3 regions of the Allobosea sp. BE125 genome follow, and region 2 is predicted to be linked to each of the others. Evidence: predicted binding sites of a transcription regulator. Region 2 holds the regulator's gene; each other region holds the start of a gene.
The links. Region 2 encodes PhoB, which activates phosphate uptake and scavenging genes when phosphate is short. Its sites were predicted from a motif close to TGTCATNNANCTGTCAT; they were not measured.

Region 1 (9,488 bases), on a different contig from region 2:
TCGACTGCGCCAACTTGGCCTGGGAGAGCTGGACGCGGGCCTCGTTGGAGGCAAGCTGGGCGGTCGCCTGTTCGAGGGCGACCTGCGTGCCGGCGCCGCGCTGCACCAGTGACTGGTTGCGCTGGAAGGTGTCGCGCGCCAGGCTCAGATCCGCCTGCAACTGCTTGAGTTCGGCGTCGAGGATGGCCGTGTCGAGCTTGACCAGCTCCTGGCCCTTCTGGACGCGCTCACCCTCCTTGAAGCCGAGCGCGATGACGCGGCCCGCGATCTCGGGCGCGATCACCACCGATTCGTCGGCGGCGAGCGTGCCAAGAGCCTCGACCTCCTCATAGACGGTCGTAACCTCGATCTTGCCGATCTCGACCGGCACGCCAGCCGGCGGCGGAGCAGCCGCACGGGCCTGCGTCGGCTGCAGGCTGGCCTGATAGCGCTGGTAGCCATAGTAGCCGCCACCCGCCAGACCGGCGATCAGGATGAGTAGGATAAACCGCTTCATGACACTGGACGCTCCGGGATCGCGGCACTAACCTAGACTGGACGGTCCAGTCTGATAAGGGCCTATATGGGCGGAAGCATGTCTGAGGCCAACTCTCTGCGGGCCACGCCGACGGATGCGCAGGACTCTGTGCGCATGCCTGCCGAGCTGTCGCGGCCCGACAAGCACAGCGCCATCACCAAGGCCGCAGCCGAGATGTTCCTGGCCGAAGGCTTCGAGCGCTCCAGCCTCGACCAGATCGCCCATCGCGCCGGCGTCTCCAAGCAGACGATCTACAGCCACTTCACCGACAAGCAGGCGCTGTTCCGCGCAATCTGCGCCGAACTCACTGAAAAGCTGACGATTCCGCTGCGCAAGCCGCGCAAGGCCGGCGCCGATCTGGCGAGCATCCTGATCCGTCTCGGCGAGGATACCCTCGCGACGATGCTGCATCCCGCGGCGCTCGATCTGCACCGTTTGGTGCTGAGCGCGGCCGCGCGCTTTCCAGACCTCGGACGGACCGCCTATGAGGCCGGCGTCGAGCGCATGATCAGCGACCTCGCGACCCTGCTGATGCAGCAATCACAACTGCGTGACGGGCTGGCGCAACCCATCTCCAATGCGCAGGCCAGGCGCATGGCCGAGCAGTTCATCGGCATGTTGCGCGGCTTTCATCAGCTTCGCGGATTGCTCGGCATGCCCGCCATCCCCGCCGGCGAGCGCAAGGCCTATGTCCGCTCCTGCGTCGAGATGCTCCTGCGCGGTGTTGCGCCGGCCTGAGTGGAACCTGCTTTTCAAGGAGATTGCGCGGGCTGCGGTTTCCACCTCTGATCGGCCCTTCACCGGAGGAGCCGAGATGTCGCAGCAACGCCCGCCCTTGCCACCTTTCACGGTCGAGACCGCCGCCCAGAAGGCCCGCATGGCCGAGGACGCCTGGAACTCGCTCGATCCGCAGCGCGTCTCCCTCGCCTATACCCAGGACAGCCGCTGGCGAAACCGGGCCGAGTTCTTCTCGGGCCGCGAGGCGATCGTCGCGTTCCTCCAACGCAAATGGGCCACGGAGATCGAGTACCGCCTGATCAAGGAGGTCTGGGCTTTCCACAACGACCGCATCGCCGTGCGCTTTGCCTACGAGCACCATGACGACGCCGGAAACTGGTTCCGTTCGCATGGCAACGAGCAATGGGAGTTTGACGAGAACGGTCTGATGCGCCGGCGTGAAGCCAGCATCAACGACGTGCCGATCCAGCAGAACGACCGCAAATTCCTCTGGGAAGGACGGGTCAGGCCGACGGATCATCCAGGGCTGACGGGCTTGGGATTGTAGCAAGCGGGGACAGCTCCTCTCCCTGTCACTGCCCTGTCATCTGCGCTGGCTAGCTGATCATCCCGTTCGAAAGCGCGACCCTGGACGGCCCTCGGCCGCTCCGGGCGATGTTGCGCTTGGCCGACGAACGGAATTCGGCATGCTTCGGATCGAAGGCCTGACCAAACGCTTCGGCGACAAGAACGCCGTCGACAACGTCACGCTGTCCATCCCCAAGGGCGAGATGGTCGGCGTCATCGGCCGCTCCGGCGCCGGCAAGTCGACGCTGCTGCGCATGCTCAACCGCCTCGCCGACGCGACCAGCGGCAGCATCTTCTGCGAGGAGCGCGACGTGACCGCGCTCAAGGGTGCCGCCCTGCGGGCCTGGCGCCGCGACACGGCGATGATCTTCCAGCAGTTCAACCTCGTCGGCCGCCTCGACGTGCTGACCAATGTCCTGCTCGGCCGGCTGAACCATCGCTCGGCGGCCCTGACCCTGGTCAAGAGCTTCTCGCAGGATGACAAGATCCGCGCCATCGCCGCGCTCGAGCGGCTCGACATGGGCCATCTGCTTGCCCAGCGCGCCGAAACGCTGTCGGGCGGACAGCAGCAGCGCGTCGCCATCGCGCGTGCCCTCGTCCAGGAACCCAAGGTCATCCTCGCCGACGAGCCGATCGCCTCGCTCGACCCGCGCAACACCCAGGTCGTGATGGATGCGCTGTTCCGCATCAATCGCGAGGACGGCATCACCGTCGTCTGCAATCTGCACCATCTCGACATCGCCTCGAAATATTGTGACCGCCTGATCGGCATGGCTGCCGGCAAGGTCGTCTTCGACGGCCCGCCCCATGCTCTGACCACCGAGATCGCGGCCGAGCTCTACGGCATCGAGGCCAAGGATGCCGGCGCCGAGGCGCTCGATGCGCTCGATGCCATCGCGGCTTCCGAGGCCCAGCGCGCCAAGCAGAACGTCGCCTGACCGGGCCAGCCCGGTCGGGAACGCCCGCCCAGAAAACTCAATGAACCCGCAACAGGAGCTCACCATGCTGACCCGTCGTCATACGCTCACCCTCGCGACCGCGGCCTTCGCCGCCTCGCTCGCCGCCCCCGCCTTCGCCCAGGACTGGAAGGCGAAATATCCCGAGATCATCTTCGCCATCATCCCGGCCGAGAACGCGTCCGGTGTCGTCGAACGCTACACCCCCTTCGTCAACTATCTCGCCAAGGAGCTCGGCACCAAGGTCACGCTGCGCATCGCCAGCGACTATGCCGCCCTGATCGAGGGCCAGCGCGCCGGCAACATCCATATCGGCATGTACGGCCCCTCCTCCTTCGCCCGCGCGCTGATGACCGGCGCCAAGATCGACGCCTTCGCGATCGAGACCAATCTCGACGGCACCAAGGGCTACTACTCGGTCTTCTACGTGAAGAAGGATTCGCCCTATCAGAAGATCGAGGATCTCAAGGGCAAGAATCTCGGCCTGGTCGACCCGAACTCGACCTCGGGCAATAACGTCCCGCGCTTTGCCCTCGACGGCATGAAAATCGAGCCCGAGACCTATTTCTCCAAGGTCGTCTACACCGGCAGCCATGAGAACGCCGTGATCGCGCTCGGCCAGGGCACCGTCGACGTCGCCGCCAACTGGTGGAACGACGAGCAGGAATCGAACCTCCTGCGCATGGCCCGCAAGAACATGGTCAAGGCCGAGGATTTCCGGATCATCTACAAATCCGCGCAGATCGTGAACTCGCCGATGGCCTATCTCTCGGAGCTGCCGGAGCCGCTCAAGGCCTCGATCCGCGACGCGGTGTTGAACCTCGCCACCAAGGACAAGGTCGCCTTCGACAAGATCTATGAAGGCAAGCAGGGCCCGCTCGTCGCCGTCGACAACAAGGCCTACGACCCGATCATCGAACTGAACAAGTTCGTCGACGCGCTCCGCAAGAAGAAGTCCTCGTAAGCTTTGGCTTAGCCGTAAGAGGCCCGGGGAACCCTCTCCCGGAGGGAGAGGGCAGGGTGAGGGGTCGGCCGTTTGACGCCTTGGCCATAACCTCACCGCAGCCCGCTGCCATGTCGGCGCTCCACTACTCCGACGGCCGACACCTCACCCCTGCCCCTCTCCTTACAGGAGAGGGGTTCCCCGCGCCTGACGCGGCAAGGGAACGACCCTTCATGACCCTCGCGATCGAACGCAACGACCCTGTGATCAGCGGCCATGCCGAGAGCTATCGCCGCGCCATGTCGGCGAAGCGTCGGCAGACTCTGATCGGCGCGGCGATCTTCCTCGTCTGCGTCTGGCTCGCGGCGCTCGGCTCCGAGGTCGACCCCGGCAAGTTCGTCGAGAACGCCTGGCGCTTCCCGAAATACATCCTCGAGACCATGCCGACCTTGCGCTTCGCGACGCTCAGTGCCGACATGGCCGAATGGTTCTGGGGCATCAAGGGCTGGCTCAAGCTGCTCTGGCAGACCATCCTGATCGCCTATACCGGCACGATCCTGGGCGCGCTCGGCGGCTTCCTGCTCTGCTTCGTCGCCGCCGCCAATCTCGGCAGATCGAGCTGGCTGCGCTTCGCCACCCGCCGTTTCCTCGAATTCTCCCGCACCGTCCCCGAGATCGTCTTCGCGCTGATCTTCGTCATCGCCTTCGGCCTGGGACCGCTGCCCGGCATGCTCGCCATCGCGATCCACACCATGGGCGCCATGGGCAAGCTGTTCTCCGAAGTGGTCGAGAACATCGACATGAAGCCGGTCGATGGCATGACCGCGACAGGTGCCGGCTGGTGGCAGATCATCCGCTTTGCCGTGGTGCCGCAAGTCCTCTCCAATTTCGCCAGCTATTCGCTGCTGCGCTTCGAGATCAATGTCCGTGGCGCCTCGATCATGGGCTTCGTCGGCGCCGGCGGCATCGGCCAGGACCTGATCGAAGCCATCCGCAAATTCTACTTCACCGACATCAGCGCCATCCTGCTGCTGATCATCGTCACCGTGATGCTGATCGACTACGGCACCGAGCGGCTGCGCCACGCCCTTCTCAGCCTGGAGCACGGCCGATGACGCTCGCTCTCTCCGCCGACGACCGCGCCTCGCTCGTCGCCCGCCACAAGGCCGCGATCGACGGTTCGCTCAAGACCGGGATCGTCACGATCGCGATCGTCACCGGGCTGCTTGGCCTGTTCCTCTACGGATTGACGACGCTTGAGGTCTCGCTCTGGAAGATCCTGAATGGGCTCGGCAATCTCGGCACCTTCGTCGCCTTGATGCTGCCGCCCGATCCGGGCTCGTTCGGGCGGGCGCTGCTCTTCGTCAAGGCTTTGTTCGAAACCATCGCGATTGCCTTCCTCGGCACCATCCTGGCGGCGATCCTGGCCTTCCCGCTCGGCTTCATCGCAGCCAAGAACGTCGTCGCCAACCGCGTCGTACATTTCCTGGCGCGGCGCTCGCTCGACACGGTGCGCGGCGTTGATGCGCTGATCTGGGCCTTGATCTGGGTCAATGTCGTGGGCCTTGGACCTTTCGCCGGCATGCTCGCGATCATGACCAGCGATCTCGGCGCTTTCGGCAAGCTCTACTCCGAGGCGATCGAATCGGCCGACCGCAAGCCGGTCGAGGGCGTGACCTCGCTGGGCGGCAGCAAGCTCCACGAGATTCGCTTCGGGCTGATCCCGCAGGTGTTGCCGGTGATCGCGAGCCAGGTGCTCTACTACATCGAATCCAACACCCGCTCCTCGACCATCATCGGCATTGTCGGCGCCGGCGGCATCGGGCTTTATCTGGCCGAGACCATCCGCACCCTGGAATGGCAGCAGGTCTCGTTCCTGATCCTGCTGATCCTGGCCGCTGTGACCGCGATCGACTTCCTCTCCAGCAAACTGCGCTTCGCGATCATCGGGCAACGGGCGGTGTGAGGGCTTTTTCCTCCGCTCGCGAGAGAAGGTAGCTCAATCCGAAAACCAGCAAGCGCGGGAGCCCTCTCCTGTAAGGAGAGGGTTGGGTGAGGTGTCGGCCGTTTGACGCTTTGGCCGTAACCTGACCGCTGCTCCATCGTCATTGCGAGCGCAGCGAAGCAATCCAGGGAGGCGTAGAGCGTGCCCTCCTGGATTGCTTCGCTGCGCTCGCAATGACGGCAAGGTCGTCACACAACTGGTCCAGGGGCCTACACCTCACCCCTGCCCCTCTCCTTGCAGGAGAGGGGTTCCCCGCGCCCTTTCGTCATGGCCGGAACCATGACGGCCCCAGCCCTCACTCCTTGAACGGCTCGACCACCATTTCCATGCGTTCGCCGGTGAAGACGCTGTTGACCAGATGGATCGGCGTCAGATCAGGCAAGGCGTCTATCGCCGCCGAGACCATCACGGCGGCGCCGGGCGCGATCTCGAGCAGCAGCGCCTCGCGCTCACTGGCGAGCCGCGCGGTCAAGCGCGTGGAGAGGCGAACATAATCGTCGATACCGACAGCCTTGAACGCCGCAGTCATCGAGGCGCTCGCCTCGCGGAAGACGCGGTCGAAATCCGGGAAACGCTCGACCGAAAGCCAATGCGTGCCTGTCCCCATCGGCGTACCGTCGGCACGGCTCAGGCCTTCGATCCGCCACAGCGGTGCGCCCGCCTCCAGGTCGAGTTGCGCGCAGGTCTCGGCATCACCCGTCACCATCGCCGTCGACAGCGTCTCGCTCGAGCCGACGATGCCGAGCTTGCCGAAATTGGTGCGCATGCTGACACGCCGGCCGATCGGATAAGGCACGCGCCGCGCGCTGACCTGGGTGCCGCGGCCCCGCGCGACCGTGACCAGCCCCTGCTCGGCCAGATGGCGGAAGGCCTGGCGCACGGTGTGGCGATGCACGCCATAGCGCTCAGCCAGCACGACCGAGGCCGGCAGCGTATCCCCGACAGCGTAATCGCCGCGGCCGATCGCAGTTTCGAGCTCGCCGGCGATGCGGCGCCAGGCCGTGCCGTGCTCCTCGATGGCCTCGCTGACATCCGGGGCAGCGCTCGTCATCAAAATTTCATCCAAAATGTATAGACCTTTCCCGGCAACGAGCCTATCATAGTCTAGACATTAGCGAGTGACCAGACGGCGCATGATGATGACCGACACAGATCCAGGCAAGACGACGGCACGCGAGACGACGGCGCGGCAACGCTGGATGGCGATCCTCGCCCGTGCCTCGCGCGGCGAGATCGAGACATTGGCTGGGGCCGCGCTGCCGACCCATGAAATCCTCAAGGCGCCCGAGACCGGCACGGTGATGGTCGAGGGCCGCGCCGGCGGCGCCGGGCGGCGCTTCAACCTCGGCGAAGCGACGGTGACGCGCTGCGTCGTCAGGCTGGAGAACGGCGCAATGGGTTTCTCCTACGCGCTCGGCCGCGACGGCCGCAAGGCGCGTCTCGCCGCGATCCTCGACGCCAGATTGCAGAGCGAGGACGCCGATGGCGCGCTTCTCGCCGGCGTGACGCAGCTCGCTGCGACGCAGGCCGCGGCACGCGACCACGCCTCGCGCAAGGCGGCCGCCACCAAGGTCGATTTCTTCACTCTGGTCAGGGGCGCGTGATGCAGACCGAAAACCTGATCGCAGCCGGTTTCACCGATCCGGTCTTCCAGTCGCAGGCCGCCTTTCGCGCCGTGCTCGCGGCCTTGTCCGAGCCCGGCACCCTGCAGAGAGTGTCCGGCGCGATCCTGCCGCCGGACGGGCTTTGCGCCGCGACCGCGACCGCCTTGCTGACATTGGCCGACTACGAGACGCCGATCTTCCTGCCGCAACAGCTGCGCGACGGCCCGGCCGGCGCCTGGCTACGCTTCCATTGCGGCGCGGCGATCCTGGACGCTCCCGCCGGGGCGGTCTTCGCGGTCATCGACGGAGCGAGCCCTGCCCCGCCGCTCGCCGCCTTCGACCCCGGCCATGACCAATTCCCCGATCGTTCCGCGACAGTGCTCGTGCAATGCGCCTCGCTCACCGGCGGCGAGAGCGTGACCCTGAGCGGCCCCGGCATTGCCGGCAGCCGCAGCATCGCCCCGCGGGGCTTGCGCCCCGGCTTCTGGGCCGAGGTCGCGGCCAATGCCGAGCTCTACCCGCTCGGCGTCGATCTCATCCTCAGCTGCGGTGACGCCCTGATCGGCCTGCCGCGCACCACGCAGATCGAGGAGACGACGTAATGCCCCACCGGGAGGTCTACTAATGTATGTCGCGGTCAAAGGCGGCGAGGCCGCGATCCTCGCCACGCATGATCTGGTCGCCGAGGCGCGGCGCGGCGATGAGGCCGTGCCGGAGCTCACGGTCGCGCAGATCCGCGAGCAGCAGGGCCTCGCTTGCGCCCGCGTCATGAACGAGGGCTCCCTCTATGACCTCGACCTTGCGGCGCTGGCGCTGAAACAGGCGCAGGGCGACGCGATCGAGGCCGCCTTCCTGATGCGGGCCTATCGCACGACGCTGCCGCGCTTTGGCTCCTCCGAGCCGGTCGATACCGCGCAAATGGCGATCCGGCGCCGGATTTCGGCGACCTATAAGGACCTGCCGGGCGGACAGGTGCTCGGCCCGACCTATGACTACACGCATCGGCTGTTTGATTTCGCGCTGATGGATGAGCCCAACGGTTCGGCCGGCGAGGCCCGCCCGGCCGCAACGGCCCTCGACGCCGCCATGCCACGCGTGCCCGACATCCTCGGCGCGGAGGGGTTGATGGAGGCGGAGGCGCCGCCCGAGGGCGATCCGCGTCCCTTCGACCTCACCCGCGAGCCGGTCTCCTTCCCGGCCGATCGCGATGTCCGGCTGCAGGCGATGGCGCGTGGCGATGAGGGCTTCCTGCTCGGGCTCGGCTACTCCGTGCAGCGCGGCTATGGCGGCAACCACCCCTTCGTCGGCGAGATCAGGGTCGGCGAGGTTTGCGTCGAATTCGTGCCGGAGGAGCTCGGCTTTTCCGTCGATCTCGGCGAGATCACCTTGACGGAATGCCAGATGGTCAACCAGTTCCAGGGCTCGAAGGACGTCGCCCCGCAATTCACCCGCGGCTACGGGCTTTCCTTCGGCCATTCCGAGCGCAAGGCGATGTCGATGTCGCTGGTCGACCGGGCGCTGAAATGCCGCGAGTTCGGCGAGGCCGCCAACTACCCGGCCCAGCAGGACGAGTTCGTGCTCTACCACTCCGACAACGTCGAGGCGGCCGGCTTCGTCGAGCATCTCAAGCTGCCGCATTACGTCGATTTCCAGGGCGAGCTCGAACTGATCCGCCGCATCACCCGCGAGCGCGAGCAGCGACTGGCGCGCGAACAGGACACCCTGCCGGAGGCAGCCGAATGAATGCCCATCAGACGCTTCCGGCCGACGATGCAAAGCCGGCTTATAATTACGCCTATCTCGACGAGCAGACCAAGCGGATGATCCGTCGCGCCTTGCTCAAGGCCGTCGCGGTGCCGGGTTACCAGGTGCCGTTCGGCTCGCGCGAGATGCCATTGGCGCGCGGCTGGGGCACTGGCGGCATCCAGGTCACGGCCGCGATCATCGGCCCCGACGACACGCTGAAGGTGATCGACCAGGGCGCCGACGACACCACCAACGCCGTCTCGATCCGGCGCTTCTTCGAGCGCACGGCCGACGCCCGCACCACCGAGGCGACGGAGGAGGCGACGATCATCCAGACCCGCCACCGCATCCCGGAAGCGCCGCTCAAGGCAGGCCAGATCATGGTCTATCAGGTGCCGACGCCCGAACCCCT
Region 2 (9,488 bases):
AACACGCTCGCATTCAAGCGGATTGCGGCCCCGACACTGGTCGACCGGCGGCATGGGCCGCGCATCATCAAGGAAAGGCGAACCAACCATGTATGACGAGCACGCCTATTCGCCCTTGTCCTCCCAGGAACGGCAAGACCTCGGAAACGCGCTAGCGACCCTAGCGACGCTGATGAATCGGCACCCACGCTACGCCCCGCTGCTGGAAGTCGCGTCCCATTTCGACCTCCCCGACGATCTCTGGCTGCTGACGCAGGTCATGAGCCTGGACGATGCCGGGCGCTCGGCGCTGGTGCAGCTCTTCCTGCTGACCAGTGGAGCGGTCCAGGCCAAGCCGTTGAGCCAGGACGCCGTCATGCTGGTGAGCCACGATCTCGGCGCCATCTATGAGCTGACCCGGGACCGCGAGCGCGGGATGGCCTCACCTCACGACGCGTGAGGTCCGGCTTCGGGGGCCTGCGGAGAGCTCCTCTCCTGTGTTGGTGGGGGGCGGAACCTCGACAGAGAACCCTCTCCTGTAAGGAGAGGGTAGGGTGAGGTGTCGGCCGTTATCCGCGTGGAGCACAGCCTCACCGCCGCGCGTGGTTAGCTCGGCGCTTTGCTAGTCAAGGGGCCGACACCTCATCCCTGCCCTTCTCCTTACAGGAGAAGGGTTCCCCGCGCCCGACTTGTCTCTGTTTCAGCCAAGCCTCCAGCCCGGCCGCCGCCGCGACGCCGGTGGCGAAGCAGGCCTGCAGCAGGTAGCCGCCGGTCGGGGCCTCCCAGTCCAGCATCTCGCCGGCGACGAAGACGCCGTGCAGCGCCGTCAGCATGAAATCGGGGGTGACCGCGCCGGCTTCGATGCCGCCGGCGCTCGAAATCGCGCGCGCGATCGGGGCGAGGCCGGTGAATGTGAGGGGAGCAGCCTTGATCAGCGCCGCCAAGGCTGCTGCGTCCTCAGGCAGGCCCGGGCTCGCCTCGCGCAGGAGCGCGATCGCAGCCGGCGACAGGCCCGCCGCCTTGCGCAGATGGTTGCTCAGCGTCTCGCCCTTGCGGCGCTTCGCCAGACGCTCGATGAGACGCGCCGTCTCCATGTCGGGCCGCAGGTCGAGCGTGACCGCCGCCCTGCCCTCGCGCAGGATCGCCTCGCGCAGCAGGCCCGACAGCGCATAGACCGCCCCGCCCTCGATGCCGTCGGCATCGATCATCCCTTCGCCAGTGGCCTGACGCTCACCGAAACGGATGACGATGCGCTTCAACGGCGCTCCGCTGAAGCGCTCGCGCATCATCGCCGACCAGGCGACGGTGAAACCGCCATTGGCCGGCAGCAGCGGCGCGACGCTGACGCCACGCTCTGCGAGCCGAGGCACCCAGCCGCCATCCGAGCCAAGGCGCGGCCAGCTCGCGCCGCCGAGCGCCAGCAAGGTCGCGCCGGGCCGGATCGTTTCGACGCCGCCATCGCGGGTCTGGAAGGCGAGCGCGCCATCGGCGCTCCAGCCGGTCCAGAGCCTGCCCGGAGCGAATGTCACGCCCTGCCCCTCCAGCCGGCGCAGCCAGGCGCGCAGCAGGGGCGAGGCCTTCATCACCCTGGGGAAGACGCGCCCACTCGTGCCGATGAAGCTGTCGGCGCCGAGAGCGTCGGCCCAATCGCGCAAAGCCTGCGGCGGGAAGGCGCGGATCGCCGGTTCGAGCCAGGCCTGCGCGCCGCGATAGCGCGTCAGGAACTGATCGAGCGGCTCGGAATGGGTCAGGTTCAGCCCGCCGCGGCCGGCAAGCAGGAATTTGCGCGCCGGCGAGGGCATGCGGTCATAGACCGTAACGGCGTGGCCGGCGGCGGACAGCCGCTCGGCGGCGATCAGGCCGGAGGGGCCTGCGCCGATGATCGCGATGGATTTATTTTGCATCGGGAGGGCTTGGAGCCGGCAGGGGCGCGGGTCAAGCGCGATCGTCATGCTCGGGCTTGACCCGAGCATCTCATGCCGAACCGAATGGTGCTTTATGCGAATGGAGATTCTCGGGTCAAACCCGAGAATGACGTAGCATCACCCCCGCGCGAAGGTCTCGTCGAAAGCGTAGCCCGCGCCGCGCACCGTGCGCAGCGGGTCCTTTGCGTCGCCGGGCGTGATCGCCTTGCGCAGGCGCCCGACATGAACGTCGACCGTGCGCTCGTCGATATAGACGTCGCGACCCCAGACGGCATCGAGAAGCTGTGCGCGGGAATAGACCCGGCCAGGCGCCTGCATCAGGAATTCGAGCAGGCGGAATTCGGTCGGGCCGAGATGCAGTTCCGCGCCGGAGCGGCGGACGCGGCGCGTCGTGCGGTCGAGCTCGAGATCGCCGGCCGCAAGCAGCCCCGCGACATGGCCAGGCTTCGCCCGGCGCAGCAGCGCCTGGATGCGCGCGATCAGTTCAGGCAGCGAGAACGGCTTGACCACGTAGTCATCGGCGCCGGTGGCGAGGCCGCGCACGCGCTCGGTCTCCTCGCCGCGCGCGGTCAGCATGATGATCGGCACGCGCTCCGTGTCCCTGCGCGTGCGCAGGCGGCGGCAGAGCTCGATGCCCGACAGGCCCGGCAGCATCCAGTCGAGCAGGACGAGGTCGGGCGTGTGGTCGCGCAGATGCAGTTCGGCATCGTCGCCGCGCGCGACGCTGTCGACCTCGAAACCCTCGGCTTCGAGATTGTAGCGCAGGAGCAGGGTGAGCGGCTCCTCGTCCTCGACGATCAGGATGCGTGCGGGCATGTGCGTTTCCGATGACGAACGTTATTGACCGGCCGTGGCCTCGACATTGATGTCGGTGGTGTCGAGCTTCGGGCGGTTGAGGTCGAGCGACTCGCCGGTGACGAGATAGTGGATCGTCTCGGCGATATTGGTGGTGTGATCGCCGATGCGCTCGACGTTCTTGGCGCAGAACAGGAGATGCGTGCAGAAGGTGATGTTGCGCGGATCTTCCATCATATAGGTCAGCAATTCGCGGAAGAGCGAGGTGTAGAGCGCGTCGATCTCGTCGTCGCGGCGCCAGACCTCCATGGCCTTCTGCTCGTTGCTCGCGGCATAGGCATCGAGCACGTCCTTGAGCTGGGCCTGGACGAGCCGGCTCATATGCTCGAGCCCGACCACGGCGCGGTGCGGCGGCTGGAACTGGCCGGAGATCGCGACCGCGCGCTTGGCGATGTTCTTGGCGAGATCGCCGACGCGCTCGATGTCGGCGGCGATGCGGATCGCCGAGATCAATTCACGCAGGTCGTTCGCCAGCGGCTGGCGCCGGGCGATGGTCAGGACCGCGCGCTCCTCGACATCGCGCTGGAGGTTGTCGAGGCGCTGGTCGGCGCTGATCACCTTCTGGGCGAGCGTGGTGTCGCGGCGCACCAGCGCCACGGTGGAATCGCCGAGCATGCGCTCGGACATGCCGCCCATCTCGGCGAGGCTGCGGCGCAGCCCCTCGAGTTCGGCGTCGTAGGAGCGGACGATATGTTCGGTCATCGCGGCGGATCCTCTGGGAGCGAAAACAGGGTTCGACAGTCAGCCGAAGCGGCCGGTGACATAGTCCTGCGTCTGCTTCTTGTGCGGGTTCATGAAGATGGTGTTGGTCGGCGCGAACTCGATCACCTCGCCGAGATACATGAAGGCGGTGTACTGCGAGATACGCGCCGCCTGCTGCATGTTGTGGGTGACGATGACGATGGTGAAATCGGTCTTGAGCTGCTCCAGCAGGTCCTCGATCTTGCCGGTCGAGATCGGATCGAGCGCCGAGGTCGGCTCGTCGAACAGGATCACCTCCGGCTTCTGCGCGATGGTGCGCGCAATGCACAGGCGCTGCTGCTGGCCGCCCGAGAGGCCCATGCCGGACATCTTGAGCTTGTCCTTGACCTCGTCCCAGAGGGCGGAGCGGCGCAGCGCGCCCTCGACGCGGTCGTCGAGCTCCGACTTCGGCGGCTTCTCATAGAGCCGGATGCCGAAGGCGACATTGTCGTAGATCGACATCGGGAAGGGCGTCGGCTTCTGGAAGACCATGCCGATGCGCGAGCGCAGCTCGTTCACGTCGACATCGTTGGAGATGACGTTGCGGCCGTCGAGCATGACCTCGCCGGTGGCGCGCTGCTCGGGATAGAGCGAATAGATGCGGTTGAAGATGCGCAGCAGGGTCGACTTGCCGCAGCCCGAGGGGCCGATCAGCGCCGTGACGTGACGGTCACGGAAATCGAGATTGACGTTCTTCAGCGCCTTGTGCTCGCCGTAGTAGAAATCGAGGTTCTTGACCGCGATCCTGACCGGGGCTTCGGCATCGAGCGTTTGCGGGCTCAGTTCCAGCGTCGAAAGCATCGACTTCTTCCTTCAGATCGAACGCGACGAGGGTTCAGGGTAGCCGTTCACTTGCTGCCGCGCACGATACGGCGCGCGATCAGCGAGAGCAGCAGGATCGAGACGGTGATGATCAGCGAACCGGCCCAGGCGAGCTGCTGCCAGTTCTCGTAAGGGGCGGAGGCGAACTGGTAGATCGTCACCGGCAGGTTCGAGACGCCGCCCGAGAGCGTCGGCGAGAACCAGAAATTGTTGTTCAGCGCGGTGAAGATCAATGGTGCGGTCTCGCCGGCGATGCGGGCGAGCGCCAGCAGAATACCGGTGACCATGCCCGATTTCGCCGCCCGCCAGGTGACGCTGGTGATGACGACCGAGGGCGGGGCGCCGAGCGCAGCACCAGCCTCGCGCAACGGCCCCGGAACCAGCCGCAGCATGTCCTCGGTGGTGCGCACGATGACCGGGATCGCGATGATGCCGAGCGCGGCGCCGCCGGCCCAGCCGGAGTAGCCGCGGAACGGCTCGACCAGGATGACGTAGACGAACAGGCCGATCAGGATCGAAGGCGCCGAGAGCAGGATGTCGTTGATGAAGCGGATCAGATTGGCGAGCTGCGAGCCCTTGCCGTATTCGGCGAGATAGGTGCCGGCGAGCACGCCGATCGGCGTCGCCACCGCGATGCCGAGGAAGGTCAGCACGATCGAGCCGACGATGGCGTTGGCAAGGCCGCCGCCATCGGAGCCGGGGCCGGGCGTGACCTGGGTGAAGGTCGTGAGGGAAAGCCCGCCGACGCCCTTCACGATCAGCATGCCGAGGATCCAGAACAGCACGAAGATGGCGAGGAAGGTGAAGCCGGAGGCGATCAGCTTCATCGCCCTGTCGGCGGTGCGGCGCGCGGGGCGCACGCGGCCCCATTCGGCATGGGGCGTCTGGGAGGCGATGGAGGGGGTCGTCATGCTCATGATCGGCCTGCCTTATCAGTAGGTCTTGACGCGCGAGACGAGGATGCGCGCGATGACGAGGACGACGAAGGTGACGAAGAACAGGATGCAGCCGAGCGCGATCAGCGCGTTGAGCTGCAGGCCGAGCGCCTCGTTGAACTCATTGGCGATGCGCGAGGCAATGGTCGAGCCCGGATCCAGGATCGAGGCCGAGAGCCGGTTGGCGTTGCCGACGACGAAGGTCACCGCCATGGTCTCGCCGAGCGCGCGGCCGAGGCCGAGCATGACCGCGCCGATGATCGAGACGCCGGCCTGGGGCACCAGGACATGGCGCACGACCTCCCAGGTGGTCGCCCCAATTCCATAAGCGCTCTCGCGCAGCACGGAGGGGATCTGCTCCAGCATGTCGCGCGTGATCGAGGCGATGAAGGGGATGATCATGAAGGCGAGGATGATGCCGGCGGTGAAGATGCCGAGCCCCGAGGGCGAGCGCGAATACAGCACCGTGCCGACGAGCGGCAAGCCTTCGACGATGTTGGAGAGCGGCACCTGAACATAGGCGGCAAAGAGCGGCACGAAGACGAACAGGCCCCACATGCCGTAGATGATCGAGGGCACGGCGGCGAGAAGCTCGATGGCGGTTGCGACCGGCTGCTTGAACCAGGGCGGGGCGAGCTGCGTCAGGTAGACCGCGATGCCCAGCGACAGCGGCACGCCGATGACGAGCGCGATCAGCGCGGTCGAGAGCGTGCCGACGATGGCCGGCCAGGCGCCGTACTGGTCGTTCTGGGTATCCCAGACGCTGGAGGTGATGAAGCCGAAGCCGAATTCGCGGAAGGCCGGCCAGCCGCCGATGACCATCGACAGCATGATGCCGGCGAGCAGCACCAGCACGAACAGCGCAGCCAGGAAGCTGGCATTGCGGAAGACGATGTCGAACGTGCCCTTGGGGGTCTTGCGCAGCGGCGCAGCAGCAGTGGGCATCATCTGGGTCACGGCGGTCATCCGCGGGGCTCCGGTAGCGTGGGTTGTCCGTCATTCCTGGGCGGAGCGAAGCGCAGACCCGAGAAGCCCGGGGCTGCGCCTCCTGAATGAGATGGCCGGGTCAAGCCCGGCCATGACGGCGAGCGATCAGAAGATCGGCTTGCCGGAGTTGTCGACGACGCCCTTCCAGGCAGCGCGGACCATGTCCTTGACGTTGCTCGGCAGCGGCACGTAGTCGATGCCGGTCGCGAGCTGGTCGCCGCTCTTATAGGCCCAGTCGAAGAACTTCAGCGCGGCCTGCGCCTCTTCCGGCTTCTCGGGCTTGGCGTGGACGAGGATGAAGGTCGCCGAGGTGATCGGCCAGGCCTGCGCGCCCTTCTGGTTGTTCAGCGAGATGCCGAAACCGGGAGCCTCGTTCCAGTTGGCGTTGGCGGCAGCGGCCTGGAAGGCCTTGTCGTCGGGGGCCGGGTAGTTGCCGTCGGCGTTCTGGACCAGCGCGAAGGCGAGCTTGTTCTGCTTGGCGTAGGCGTACTCGACATAGCCGATCGAGTTCGCGACCTGCTTGACCGAAGCCGAGACGCCCTCATTGCCCTTGCCGCCGATGCCGACCGGCCACTGGACCGACTGGTTGGCGCCGATCTTGGTCTTCCAGTCGGGCGAGACGCGCGACAGGTAATCGGTCCAGACGAAGGTCGTGCCCGAGCCGTCCGAACGATAGACCGGGTTGATGCTGGCGTCGGGCAGGGTCACGCCGGCATTGAGCGCGGCGATCTTGGGGTCGTTCCACTTCTTGATGTCGCCGAGATAGATCTCGGCGATGAGCTGGCCCGTGAGCTTCAGCTTGCCGGCCTCGATGCCGGCAACGTTGATCGCGGGAACGACGCCGCCCATCACGGTCGGGAACTGGATCAGGCCTTCCTTGGTCAACTCCTCGCCCTTCAGCGGGGCGTCGGTGGCGCCGAAAGCGACAGTCTTGGCCTTGATCTGGCGAATGCCGCCACCCGAGCCGATCGACTGGTAATTGAGACCGATATTGGTCTCCTTCTTATAGGCTTCAGCCCATTTGGCGTAGATCGGGAAGGGGAAAGTAGCGCCGGCGCCGGTGATGTCGGCAGCCTGGACGGCGCCGGACAGACCGATCGAAGCGGCCGCGAGAATGAGAATTTTGCGCATTGAGATGTCCTCTCTGGATCGCACGTTCAGCGGCCCCGTCAGAACACCTTCTGTGTGACAGACGGATGACATCCTGTCATCAAAGCTGTCACAAACGCTTCAGGACGCGCTCCGCGGCGCCGGGCCGAGGCGCGGAAAGATCGCCTTGAAAGTCGCGCCCTGCCCCAGCAGGCTCTCGATGGTGAGGCGCCCGCGATGGCGCAGCACGATGTGCTTGACGATGGCCAGGCCAAGGCCGGTTCCACCCGCTTCGCGGCTGGCGGCGGTGTCGACCCGGTAGAAGCGCTCGGTCAGGCGCGGCAGGTGTTCGGGCGCGATGCCGGGCCCGTCGTCGCGCACGCTGACGCTGGCCTCGGTCGCGCCGTCGATGACATCGATCGCGACCTCGCCGTCCTTGCGGCCATATTTGATGGCGTTCTCGACCAGATTCTCCATCAGCCGCAGCAATTCGTCGCGGTCGCCGGCGACCTTGACCGGCTGCTCGGGCAGCGACAGGCGCAGATTCACATTGCGCTCGCGCGCCATCAGCGTCAGCGAATCGACGATCTCGCGCGAGATACCGGCGAGATCGACCGGGGTTTCAGGCGCCAGATGGGCGCGCAGCTCGATGCGCGAGAGCGAGAGCAGATCGTCGACGAGGCGCGCCATGCGCAAGCCCTGCTCGCGCATGATCGTCAGGAAGCGGTCGCGCGCGCCGGCATCGTTGCGGGCGGGGCCCTGCAGCGTCTCGACGAAGCCGAGCAGCGAGGCCAAAGGCGTGCGCAGTTCATGGCTGGCATTGGCAACGAAATCGACCCGCATGCGCTCGGTGACGCGCTGCTCGCTGAGATCCTCGAAGGTCAGCAGCAAGGAGCGGCGCCCGCCCGCAGTCCGCAACGCCGCAATATGGATCCGAAAGGTGCGCTCGACCGGCACGCGCTCGACCAGTTCGATGACGCGGCGCCCACCCTGGCTCGAGACCTGCTCCATCGCCCCGATCAGATCGGGATCACGCATCACGAGCGTCAGCTGCCGGCCCTTGTCGAGCGCCGGGATCAGCGCGTTCATCGCCGGGCTCAGCGCCTGGACGACGCCTTGCGCATCGAGCAGGACGACGGCCGAGCCGAGCGCCCCGATCAGGGCAAGCGTGGCGGGGGCATTGGGGTCGACAGTCTCGAACATCGGGCGCGGCACCTTGCGCTGTCCTCTCGCCACCGAGGCAGGCGCGAGAGCCGGACGATGCGAGAGGAAGCCTTCCTGATCGGATCGCCGGCGCACGTCAATTCCCCTGACCGCGCGCACGGGTTAGCTTGCCAGCCAAGGATCAGGAGAAAACAGATGGCGAAGAGCTTTTCCGGATACAAGCTGAAGGGGGCCATCCAGCTCCCGCCCAAGGCGAAGGGGCGGTCCAAGGCCTCCGCCAAAAAGCGGGTCGCCTCGGATAAACCGGCGAACAAATCCGACGCCTTCGACATCGAAGCGGAGACCTTGCCCCAGCACATCATCGACGCCGCCTTCCGCAGCGGCGGCTACCCCTATGACAAGCGCATGAAGCGCAAGCACTACGACAAGGAGATGGAGCCGCTGCAGATCGAATTGCAGAAGCTCCTCGCCTGGGTGCGCGAGAGCGGCGAGCGCATCGCCATCGTGCTCGAAGGGCGCGACGGCGCCGGCAAGGGCGGCGCTATCACCCGCTTCACCCAGCATCTCAACCCGCGCCAGGCGCGCGTGGTGGCGCTGCCAAAGCCCTCCGACACCGAGAAGGGACAATGGTATTTCCAGCGCTACGCCGCGGAGATGCCGGCGGCGGGCGAGATCGTCTTCTTCGACCGCTCCTGGTATAATCGCGCCGGTGTCGAGCGCGTGATGGGCTTCTGCACGCCCGACCAGACCGACGCCTTCCTGCGCGAGGCCCCCGTCTTCGAGGGCATGCTGACGCGCGACGGCATCCGCATGATAAAAATCTTCCTGACCATCGGCCGCGAGATGCAGATGACGCGGCTGCATGCGCGCTGGCACGACCCGCTCAAGCGCTGGAAGCTGTCACCGATCGATTTCGAGGCGATCCCGCGCTTCGACGCCTATTCCGAGGCCTTCGACGAGATCCTGGAGCGCAGCTCGACGGCATGGGCGC
Region 3 (9,488 bases), on a different contig from region 2:
TGCACCGCGACCGCGTGACGAAGTTCGTCTTGATCGACGCACCCTTGCCGGGTGTCGGTCCCTGGGAAGAGATCCTCAAGAACCCGCTGCTCTGGCATTTCCGCTTCGGTGGGCCCGATATGGAGCGGCTCGTCGCTGGTCGCGAGCGCATCTATCTCGACCGGTTCTGGAACGAGTTCTCCGCCACGCCGAGCCGCTTCACCGAAGCCTCGCGCCGGCACTACGCCGCGCTTTACGCCAGGCCGGGCGCGATGCATGCCGGTTTCGCGCAGTTCGCCGCCTTCGATCAGGATGCGATCGACAACAAGGCTTTCCTGGCAGCGGGCAAGCTGACCATGCCCGTATTGGCGCTGGGCGGCGAAAAATCCTTCGGGCTGACCATGGCCGAGGTGATGAAATTCGCTGCCAGCGATGTTCAAGGCGCAATCGTCCCCGATTCCGGACACTGGATCATGGAGGAGAACCCGGCTGCGACCACCAAATTGGTCCGGACGTTCCTCGACGCCAAGCCCTGACGGAGCAAGCCCTGACGGAGCTGGTTCAGAGCCGCATCGATTCCAGGAGTCGAGAGCATTGCTTTCGCAAAAAGTCGGGCGAGCCGCTCAGCGCGGCTTTAGCTCGGCGACGAAAACCCGCAACCCCTCCCGCGTCAGGCGCTGGTTGTTGCGATACCATTCATCCTGCGTCGCGAAGACGGCCGAGCTCTCGTCCCAGCCGCTGCAGCTATGGTCCGACTGCGCGGCGAAGAAGCCGACGAACGCCTCCTCGCTTGGCCAGGACGAGATCGCATCGCCGGTATGATGGCCGCCGTCGAAGATATCGCAGAGCTTGACGCCGTCTTGGGTGCGGATCAGGCCCTGCCCGCAGAAATCGCGGTGGAACTCGCGTACCAGCCCTTCGCCGGGCGGGCATGCCATGAGCTTGCGCCAGACCATGCGCGGCAGTTCCGGCCCGAACGGCGTCCGGTCGAGCTGGTCGCGCAGCACGAGCCCGTAGGCGCGCACCCGCTCCTCGCCGCCCCCTGGCGCATCCTCGTCGGCGTTCGGCATCCGCGCTCCCGGCTTCCTGATGAGCAAAGTTGCGATCAATCCGACGATGATCGCCGCCGAAATCAGCGGAATGACGAGGGCGGCCAAGGTTCACACCCGAAGAGCTGACATTTGACAGGCCTGGCGCGGGCCTGTCAGGCCGCTCCGAAATCCGGGCCGCGCCTTGCGCTCGCCAGCGCCGCGCCGAGTGCGTCGGCAAAGCCTTCGCGCTCATGCGGCGAGAGTGCGGCGGCAACCGCGACGCTCTGCCCGCGCGAGACCAGGCTCAGCCGCAGCAAACCATAATCCTCGTCCTGCTGGCGCTCGAGCTTGGTCCAGGCCGGATTGAAGCGCCACACCGCCTCGCGGCCATGATGCGAGACCTTGCGCAGCAGCACTTCGAGCGGCGTCACGATCACCCGCTCGAAGGCGCGCGCATGGCGGAAATTGACATGGAAGGCGATGAACAAGGCCGCGACGTCGAGGCCGAAGAAGCCCGCCACCGGCCAGGCGCCGAGCACGACGAAGGGGATCGAGGAGACCACGCTGGAGAGGCAGACCAGCGTCATCACGGTGCGGAAGCCGTTCTGCCCCAGCGAGCGATGCGGCGTGATCGTCGCGTCGAAGACGGGGCGCTCGGCCGCCATGGCCGAGGCGTCGCCGGTCGCGGCTGAATCGGGCTTGCCGGGGTTCATGGTCCAACTATAACGCCCCGATGATGCAAGAGAACAGGCCCAAACGCCGCGCACCCGCCGCTGCCGGGATCACGAAGCCGCGCGCCCGCAGCGCCGCCGGGATCCGCGAGATCTTCGAGCGTTTCCGCGCCGCCGAGCCTGAGCCCAAGGGCGAGCTCGAACACATCAACGCCTTCACTCTTCTGGTCGCCGTGGTGCTCTCGGCGCAGGCGACCGATGCCGGCGTCAACAAGGCGACGCGTAAGCTCTTCGAGCTTGCCGATACGCCGGAAAAGATGCTGGCGCTGGGCGAGAGCCAAGTGCGCGAGCTGGTCAAGACGATCGGCCTCTTCCGCACCAAGGCGAAAAACGTGATCGCGCTGAGCGAAAAGCTGATCGCCGAGTTCGGCAGCCAGGTGCCGGCCAATCGCGAGGCGCTGGAGACGCTGCCTGGCGTCGGCCGCAAGACGGCCAATGTCGTGCTCAACATGGCCTTCGGCGAGATCACCCACGCCGTCGATACCCATGTCTTCCGCGTCGCCAATCGCTTGCGCATCGCTCCGGGCAAGAACGTGCTGCAGGTCGAGTTGGGGCTGGAGAAGGCCGTGCCGCGGGAGTTTGGCCGGCATGCGCATCACTGGCTGATCCTGCATGGCCGCTACACCTGCAAGGCGCTCAGGCCCGAATGCGGCCGCTGCCTGCTCGTCGATCTCTGCGATTCCGCGGATAAGCGCGTGGCGTGAACTACCAGGCGCGGGGAACCCCTCTCCTGTAAGGAGAGGGGCAGGGGTGAGGTGTAGGCCCCTGGACCAGCTACGTGAAAACCTCACAGCGAGGCAGCGGTGAGGTCACGGCCAAAGCGTCAAACGGCCGACCCCTCACCCTGCCCTCTCCCACCAATCTCGGGCTTGCCCGAGATTGGCATCCATCGTGATCCAAGTCGGAAACGTCCGACTTGGATTGGAGCGGGTTCTGCGTCGAGGTTCCTTGCTTCACTTCGCGTCGAGCAGTTCCTTCACCGAGAGCAGCACGAGTTCGTTGTCGTCGGCCCTCTTCGGATCGCGCGAGGAGGAGAAGGGCAGGTTGTTGTCGTTGCCGACGACGATGATGCCGTTGGCGCGGTCGACCACATCGACGTTCTCGATGGTGAAGAAGGGGAAGGGCAGCACGCCGTCTATGGCGCCTTGCCTGGCCTTCTTGTCCGGGTCGGCAATCTTCAAGAGGTCGATGAAGCCGACCTTGCGCACCGGCTTGCCGACATTGGCGTCGGTCATTTCGATCTTCACGATGCGCTTGAACTTGGCCAGGTCGTGGAAGCAGTCGGGGCCCTTCTGGCCAGCGGCGCAGGCCTTGTCGGCGGTGCCTTCGCCGTTATCTCTTTCGATGATGAGCGCCGTCGTGGCGTCGATCATGTTGAAGTCGCCGATGGCGTTGCCCTTGGCTTCCAGCGGGAAGAGCCAGGAGCGGCCGGTCCATTTCTCGGCAGCCACGTCGAATTCGAGGATGCGCAGCACCTCCTTGCCGTCGACCTCCTCATTGCCCTTGGTCTCGGCGTTCCAGAGCGGGCCTTCCAGCAGCGGATAGAGGAAGCGGCCGTCGGGCGACTGCGCCATGCCCTCAAAGCCCTTGGAGCGGCGGACATTGAACTCGACCGGCAGGTTGGGCGCGTTGGGCGTGGTCACGGCGTAGTGGTCGGGCGAGCGAGCGGGCTTGCCGTCGACGAGCGTCTCGAACACGGCCTCGACCTTGCCGTCGGCGTCGACGCGGATGAGATAGGGGCCGAACTCCTCACCGATCCAGAATTTGCCGCCGATCGGCTGGATCGATTCCGGATCGAAATCCGCGCCGGTCAGATAGCGCTTCTCCGTGCCCTCATGGACGATGCGGAAAGGGATCTTCTTGTCGGGGTCGTGCAGGAAGGTGGTCGCGGTCCGCTCGATCTTGCCGCTGGCGAAATCGGCCTTGAGGCGGTGGAAGAACAGCATCGCGTCCGGCGAGTTCGCCTTGGCGCCGAAGCCATTATCGGTCAGCACCAGGAACTCGCCATTGCCCAGCGAGCGGATGCCGGAGAAGCCCTGCACCGGCTGGCCGGCAAACGGCGTCGACAGGCCGGTCGGGCGCCCGCCCGAAGTGCCCATCACCGTGCCGACAGCCTCGACGCGCTTGCCCGCCGTAACGAACTTGCCGGAGACCTTGAGGTCGGCCGGCGCATCGGCCGGGGCCGCGATGATCGTGTTGGCCGGCAGCAGGGCATGGCCGGCGAGCCTGGCGGGGAATTCCTTCTGCGCATCCTGGGCGCCGGCGAGGATGGTCGATGACAGCAGCAAGACTGCGACGAGGGACAGGCGCATGGAACGCTCCGGGCTGGGGGAATGACCCGGAGGACTTGGCGGGACCGCGTTTCAGCGCCGCGACGATGGGATGACGGAGCGATGACGGCCCACCTTTGTCATTCCGGGTTCGCTGCTCCGCAGCGCCCCGGAATGACGAGGGATCAATATCCCCGCTTCGGATCGACGACATGCTCCAGCGGCTGGCCGGCTTCCAGGCGCCGGATCTGCGCCGAGATCAGGTTTGCCACCGCCTCGGGCTCGGACATCGCGGCGTTGTGCGGCGTCACCGTCACCGCCGGATGGCTCCAGAGCGGGGAGTCTGCCGGCAGCGGCTCGGTCTCGAACACATCGAGCGTCGCGCCCTTGAGTGTGCCGGCCTCCAGAGCCGCGATGATATCGGCCTCGACCTGCAAGCCGCCGCGCCCGGCATTGATCAGGAACGGCCCGCCGAGCCGGCCATCCCTTGCGAGGCCGGCGAGCAGGCCGGCGTTGATCGTGCCCTTCGTCTCCGGCGTCAGCGGCAGCAGGCTGACGAGGATGTCGGTGCGCGCCAGGAATGCGGCCATGCCGTCCTCGCCGGCGAAGGTGGTGAGGCCCTCGACGCTCTTGGGACTGCGGCTCCAGCCTGCCACATCGAAACCCATGACCTGGAGCTTGCGCGCCGCATCGAGTCCGAGCTCGCCGAGCCCCATGATGCCGACGCGCACCGAGCGCGCCGCCGGCTGGTGGCGGTCGTCGTCCCAGCTCTTGGCGGGCTGCTGGCGGTCATAGCGGCGCTGCTGGCGCAGGATCATCAGGCAGTGCAGCACGATGTATTCGCTCATCCGCGTCGTCAGGTCGGGGTCGACGACACGCGCGATCGGCGCCTCGGGCAGGCGCTGGTCGGCGAAGAGGAAATCGACGCCGGCGCCGAGCGAGAAGATCGCGGCGAGGTTCGGCAGTCCGGCAAGACTCCCCTCAGGGTGTTTCCAGCTCGCGACGTAATGCACTGCGCGCCGATCGAAGGGCTCGCCGAGGATCACCACGGGGATGTCGGGCAGCAGCGCCTGGAAGCGGGCGCGCCAATCCTCGACATGCCAACCGGTCATCGCCAAAAGCAGACTCATGCGTGCGAACTCTCCGTGATGCGTTCCGTGACGAGCGGGCCGTGGCCGGCCTTACCCTCGCCGATGCGATAGGCCTGCCGCAAGCGGGTCTCGGCGGCAGCGAAGCCGGCTTCGCTACGTGCATGAACGATGCCGAGAGGACGGTCCGGCCCCGCGATGTCGCCGATGCCGGCGAGATCGACGATGCCGACGCTGTGGTCGATCCGGTCTTCGGCGCGGCTGCGCCCGCCCCCGAGCGCGACGATGGCGAAGCCGACGCCGCGCGTGTCGATGGCCTGGACCGTGCCCGGTGCAACGGGAAAGACGGGCTTCACGACCGGCGCCGGCGCGAGATATGTCTCTGGCCGTTCCAGCAGGTCCGTCGGCCCGCCCAGCGCCGCGACCATCTGCGCGAAGCGCTCTGCCGCCGCGCCCGAGGCGAAAGCGGTCTCGATCTTGGCGCGGGCCTCGGCGAGATCACTCGCGAGCCGGCCCAGCAGCAACATCTCGGCCGCCAGCGCCACCGTCGCTTCATGGAAGCGCGGCTCGCGTCGCCTGCCCGTCAGATGATCGAGGGCATAGGCGACTTCGAGCGCGTTGCCGGCTGCGCTCGCCAGGGGCTCGTCCATGTCGGTCATCAAGGCCGTCGTCGGCAGGCCCGCGCCATTGGCGACGCCGACCAGCGCGTTGGCGAGCGCACGCGCCTGGCCGTAATCGGTCAGGAAGGCGCCCGAGCCGAACTTCACGTCCATGGCCAGGCCATGCAGCCCGGCCGCGAGCTTCTTCGACAGGATCGAGGAGGTCAGAAGCGGGATGGTCTCCACCGTCGCCGTCACGTCGCGGATCGCGTAGAGCCGCTTGTCGGCAGGGGCGAGATCGGCGGTCTGGCCGATGATGGCGCAGCCCTGCTTGCGCACCACCTTGCGGAACAGCGCGATGTCGGGTTGCGTGACATAGCCCGGCACGGCGTCGAGCTTGTCGAGCGTGCCGCCGGTATGGCCAAGCCCGCGCCCCGAGATCATCGGCACGAAGCCGCCGCAGGCCGCGACCGCCGCCGCCAATGGCAGGCTCACAGTGTCGCCGACGCCGCCGGTCGAATGCTTGTCGAGGGCTGGGCCGGGCAGGTCGTCCCAGTTCAGCACCGTGCCGGAATCGCGCATGGCGAGCGTCAGCGCGACGCGCTCCTTCGCCGTCATGTCGCGGAAGAAGATCGCCATCGCGAAGGCGGCGGCCTGGCCCTCGCTGACCGAGCCGTCGGTGATGCCCGCGACGAATTGCCGGATGTCGGCATCCGGCAATTCAGCGCCGTCGCGTTTGGCAGCGATGATCTCCTGGGTCAGCTTCATCTCAATAAGGTCCGTTTGCCTGCCCCGCCGTGCCGCCCGCGATCACGTCGACGAGCACCTGATGCAACCCGCTCGCGCCGAAGCGAAAGGTTTCCGGCGTCGCCCAGTCCGGCCCCATGATCGCGTCGGCAAGTGCAAGATAGCTCGCCGCGTCGGACAAACTCCTGATGCCGCCGGAGGGTTTCAACCCCACGGGGCGCTTGGTCGCCCCGATGACCTGCAGCATCGTCCGCGCGGCGGGAATGCTGGCTGAATGCGCCGTCTTGCCGGTCGAGGTCTTGATGAAGTCGGCCCCTTCCGCGATGGCGAGCTCGGCGGCCGCCTGGACCTGGGCGAGATCGGGATACTCCCCCGTCTCCAGGATGACTTTGAGCCGCTTGTCGCCGCAGCGCGATTTCACCAGCCTGACCATGGCGCGCGGGCTGTCGAGAAAGCCGGCGAGGAAGGCCTGCCAGGGCAGGACGAGATCGATCTCGTCGGCGCCCTCGGTGAGCGCTTGTTCGGTCTCGCGCAGGGCGGGGGCGATGGCCGTACCGCCTCCGGGGAAATTCACCACGGTTGCGATGCGCACGGGCCCGTCGCCCAGCAAGGCGCGCGCCTGGCGGACGAAGCGCGGCCAGATGCAGATGGCCGCGACCGGGCCGGGCACGGCGACGGCGCGTGCGCACAGGCTGCGCAGGCTGGCCTCGCCCGCATCCTCGGCAAGGTCCGTCAGATCGAGCAGGGCAAGCGCGCGCGCCGCGACAGATGCGTCGGACATCGGGTCAAAGCTCCGACAGGAAACCGCGGAAGACGCGTCGCAACCCGGTCGAGGCGGCAGTCGCGACATCGCGCGTCTCGCTATGCTGTGGTGCGCCGCCGAGCAGGCCTGCCCCCATATTGGTGATGACCGAGATGGCGGCGACGCGGATGCCGAAGCGCCGGGCGAGGATCACCTCGGGCACGGTCGACATGCCGACGAGATCGGCGCCGAGTGTCTTCGCCATCCTGATCTCGGCAGGTGTCTCGAAGCTCGGGCCGGTGAACCACATATAGACGCCTTCGCCGAGATTGGCGCCGGAGCTCGCCGCGGCCTTCTTCAGGCGCAGGCGCAGATGCGGGTCATAGGCATCGACCATCGGCACGAACCGGCCATCGCCGACATCCCCGACCAGCGGATTGGGGCCGTTGAGGTTGATGTGGTCGGTGATCAGCGCGAGGCCGCCGGGCCGGAGATCGGGCTTCAGCGAGCCCGCCGCATTGGTGAGGATCAGGGGCGGCGAGCCGAAGGCGGTCAGCATGCCGAGCGGCACGCGCATCGCTGCCGGGTCTCCGGTCTCGTAATAATGCGCCCGGCCCTGGAAGATCAGCACCTTCTTGCCGAACAACGTGCCGTAGCAGAGCTGCCGGGCATGGCCCGAGACCTCGCCCAGGGGAAAGCCGGGGATCGCCGAGAACGGAATCGTGACCATGTCGGTCATGTCGTCGGCGATGCGGCCGAGCCCGGTTCCGAGCACGAGGGCGCAATCGATGGGGCCATCGACTCCGCGGTCGATCAGCGTTCCCGCCGCCTCGTCGAAGATTGCATCAACAGCCATTCGTCCGCCCCCCGGCCTTCGGATTCCCGCATGCGGACGAATGCTCGCCGACGGTGCAAATCACGAGTGGTTTGATTCCGACATTTGCTCCCCATTCTATATCGGGCTCGGAGCAAATGTCGGAAGCATCAAAACCACTAGAACCTCTTTGATTTTCTAGCGGAACTTATGAATTTGACATTTGCCTCGCGGCCGATATCGGGCGGGCGCAAATGTCAAATTCGTTCCACTAGCGCAAATTGTCTGGTCCGAAGGAGGCTGGCAACAGCTCGGCCAGCGAAAAGCGGGCGCGAACGCCGTTTGGGCCGGCGATCGCGATTTGGGTCTCGGGCGCGGCGAATTCGCGGATGCGCTGGCGGCAGCCGCCGCAGGGCGTGACCAGCGCATCTCCGTCGCCGAGCACGAGCAAAGCGCGGATGGTGCGCCCGCCGCCGGCGATCATCGCCGAGATCGCGCCGGCCTCGGCGCAGACCCCGACCGGATAGGATGCATTCTCGACATTGCAGCCAAAATAGACCGCGCCGTCATCGGCGAGCAGCGCCGCGCCGACCTTGAAGTGGGAATAGGGGGCGTAGGCCCTGGCCTGGACAGGCTGGGCTATCGCGAAAAGGGCGTCGAAATCGGGTTCGTCGGTCATCTCGGCTCAGCGTTCCTTGACATAGGGCAGGCCCGAGGCCTTTGGCGGCGTCGATTTGCCGATGAAGCCGGCAAGCAGGATCACCGTCATCAGATAGGGCAGGGCCTGGATCGCCTGCACCGGCACCTGGCCGATGCCGGGCAATACGACGCCTTGCAGCCTGATCGCAACCGCGTCGAGCAGGCCGAAGAGCAGGCAGGCGCCCAGCGCCGGCCAGGGGCGCCAATTGGCGAAGATCACGGCAGCGAGCGCGATGAAGCCCTTGCCTGCGGTCATATGCGGCAGGAAGCCCGCCGATTGCGAGACGGCGAGATAGGTTCCGCCCAGCCCGCAGAGCGCGCCGCAGATGATCACCGCGCCATAGCGCAGCCCCGCCACCGAGATACCGGCGGTGTCGACTGCCGCCGGATTTTCGCCGACGGCCCGCAGCCGCAAGCCGAACCGCGTCCGCTTCAGCACAAGGGCGGTCAGAAGCAGGCAGCCAAAGGCGAGGTAGACCGGCGCGGCATGGCCGGAGACGACCTCATCATAGAACGTCCCCACGACCGGCACATGCTCGCGCGCCCAGGCGCCCAGGGGCAGCGTCAGGTCGGGGAAGCGTGCCGGCCCTTCGAGCGAGGGGGTGCGCCCGCCCTGGCCGTACCAGGCATTGCCGAGGATCACGGTCAGCCCCGCCGCCAGCATGTTGATGGCGACGCCGGAGACGATCTGGTTGCCGCGCCAGGTGATCGCGGCGAAGCCATGCACCAGCGCGAGCATGATGGAGGCGAGGATGCCGGCGCCAAGCCCCGCCCAGGCCGAGCCTGTC

Region 1: a site for PhoB is predicted at 1,826-1,842, ahead of phnC (phosphonate ABC transporter ATP-binding protein). Genes of this name have one in related genera too.
Region 3: a site for PhoB is predicted at 4,124-4,140, ahead of J2Y55_RS27270 (esterase-like activity of phytase family protein). Genes of this name have one in related genera too.

Annotation. Positions count from the first base shown of each region.
Region 1 covers NZ_JAVDTY010000001.1:488,236-497,723, reverse strand. Annotated here, with positions in the region: gene J2Y55_RS02330 (efflux RND transporter periplasmic adaptor subunit) at 1-496, opposite strand, end outside; gene J2Y55_RS02325 (TetR/AcrR family transcriptional regulator) at 632-1,255, shown strand; gene J2Y55_RS02320 (nuclear transport factor 2 family protein) at 1,332-1,802, shown strand; gene phnC (phosphonate ABC transporter ATP-binding protein) at 1,942-2,760, shown strand; gene phnD (phosphonate ABC transporter substrate-binding protein) at 2,825-3,742, shown strand; gene phnE (phosphonate ABC transporter, permease protein PhnE) at 3,955-4,836, shown strand; gene phnE (phosphonate ABC transporter, permease protein PhnE) at 4,833-5,687, shown strand; gene phnF (phosphonate metabolism transcriptional regulator PhnF) at 6,022-6,777, opposite strand; gene phnG (phosphonate C-P lyase system protein PhnG) at 6,866-7,330, shown strand; gene phnH (phosphonate C-P lyase system protein PhnH) at 7,330-7,932, shown strand; gene J2Y55_RS02280 (carbon-phosphorus lyase complex subunit) at 7,955-9,073, shown strand; gene J2Y55_RS02275 (alpha-D-ribose 1-methylphosphonate 5-phosphate C-P-lyase PhnJ) at 9,070-9,488, shown strand, end outside.
Region 2 covers NZ_JAVDTY010000014.1:137,688-147,175, reverse strand. Annotated here, with positions in the region: gene J2Y55_RS26130 (acyl-homoserine-lactone synthase) at 1-96, shown strand, start outside; gene J2Y55_RS26125 (hypothetical protein) at 89-439, shown strand; gene J2Y55_RS26120 (TIGR03862 family flavoprotein) at 606-1,883, opposite strand; gene phoB (phosphate regulon transcriptional regulator PhoB) at 2,022-2,720, opposite strand; gene phoU (phosphate signaling complex protein PhoU) at 2,742-3,461, opposite strand; gene pstB (phosphate ABC transporter ATP-binding protein PstB) at 3,501-4,301, opposite strand; gene pstA (phosphate ABC transporter permease PstA) at 4,349-5,239, opposite strand; gene pstC (phosphate ABC transporter permease subunit PstC) at 5,255-6,223, opposite strand; gene pstS (phosphate ABC transporter substrate-binding protein PstS) at 6,350-7,375, opposite strand; gene J2Y55_RS26085 (ATP-binding protein) at 7,475-8,632, opposite strand; gene ppk2 (polyphosphate kinase 2) at 8,693-9,488, shown strand, end outside.
Region 3 covers NZ_JAVDTY010000016.1:14,703-24,190, forward strand. Annotated here, with positions in the region: gene J2Y55_RS27250 (alpha/beta fold hydrolase) at 1-515, shown strand, start outside; gene J2Y55_RS27255 (hypothetical protein) at 603-1,049, opposite strand; gene J2Y55_RS27260 (DUF2244 domain-containing protein) at 1,184-1,723, opposite strand; gene nth (endonuclease III) at 1,744-2,445, shown strand; gene J2Y55_RS27270 (esterase-like activity of phytase family protein) at 2,695-4,053, opposite strand; gene J2Y55_RS27275 (2-hydroxyacid dehydrogenase) at 4,197-5,141, opposite strand; gene deoA (thymidine phosphorylase) at 5,138-6,466, opposite strand; gene deoC (deoxyribose-phosphate aldolase) at 6,468-7,226, opposite strand; gene J2Y55_RS27290 (purine-nucleoside phosphorylase) at 7,231-8,043, opposite strand; gene J2Y55_RS27295 (cytidine deaminase) at 8,273-8,680, opposite strand; gene J2Y55_RS27300 (ABC transporter permease) at 8,687-9,488, opposite strand, start outside.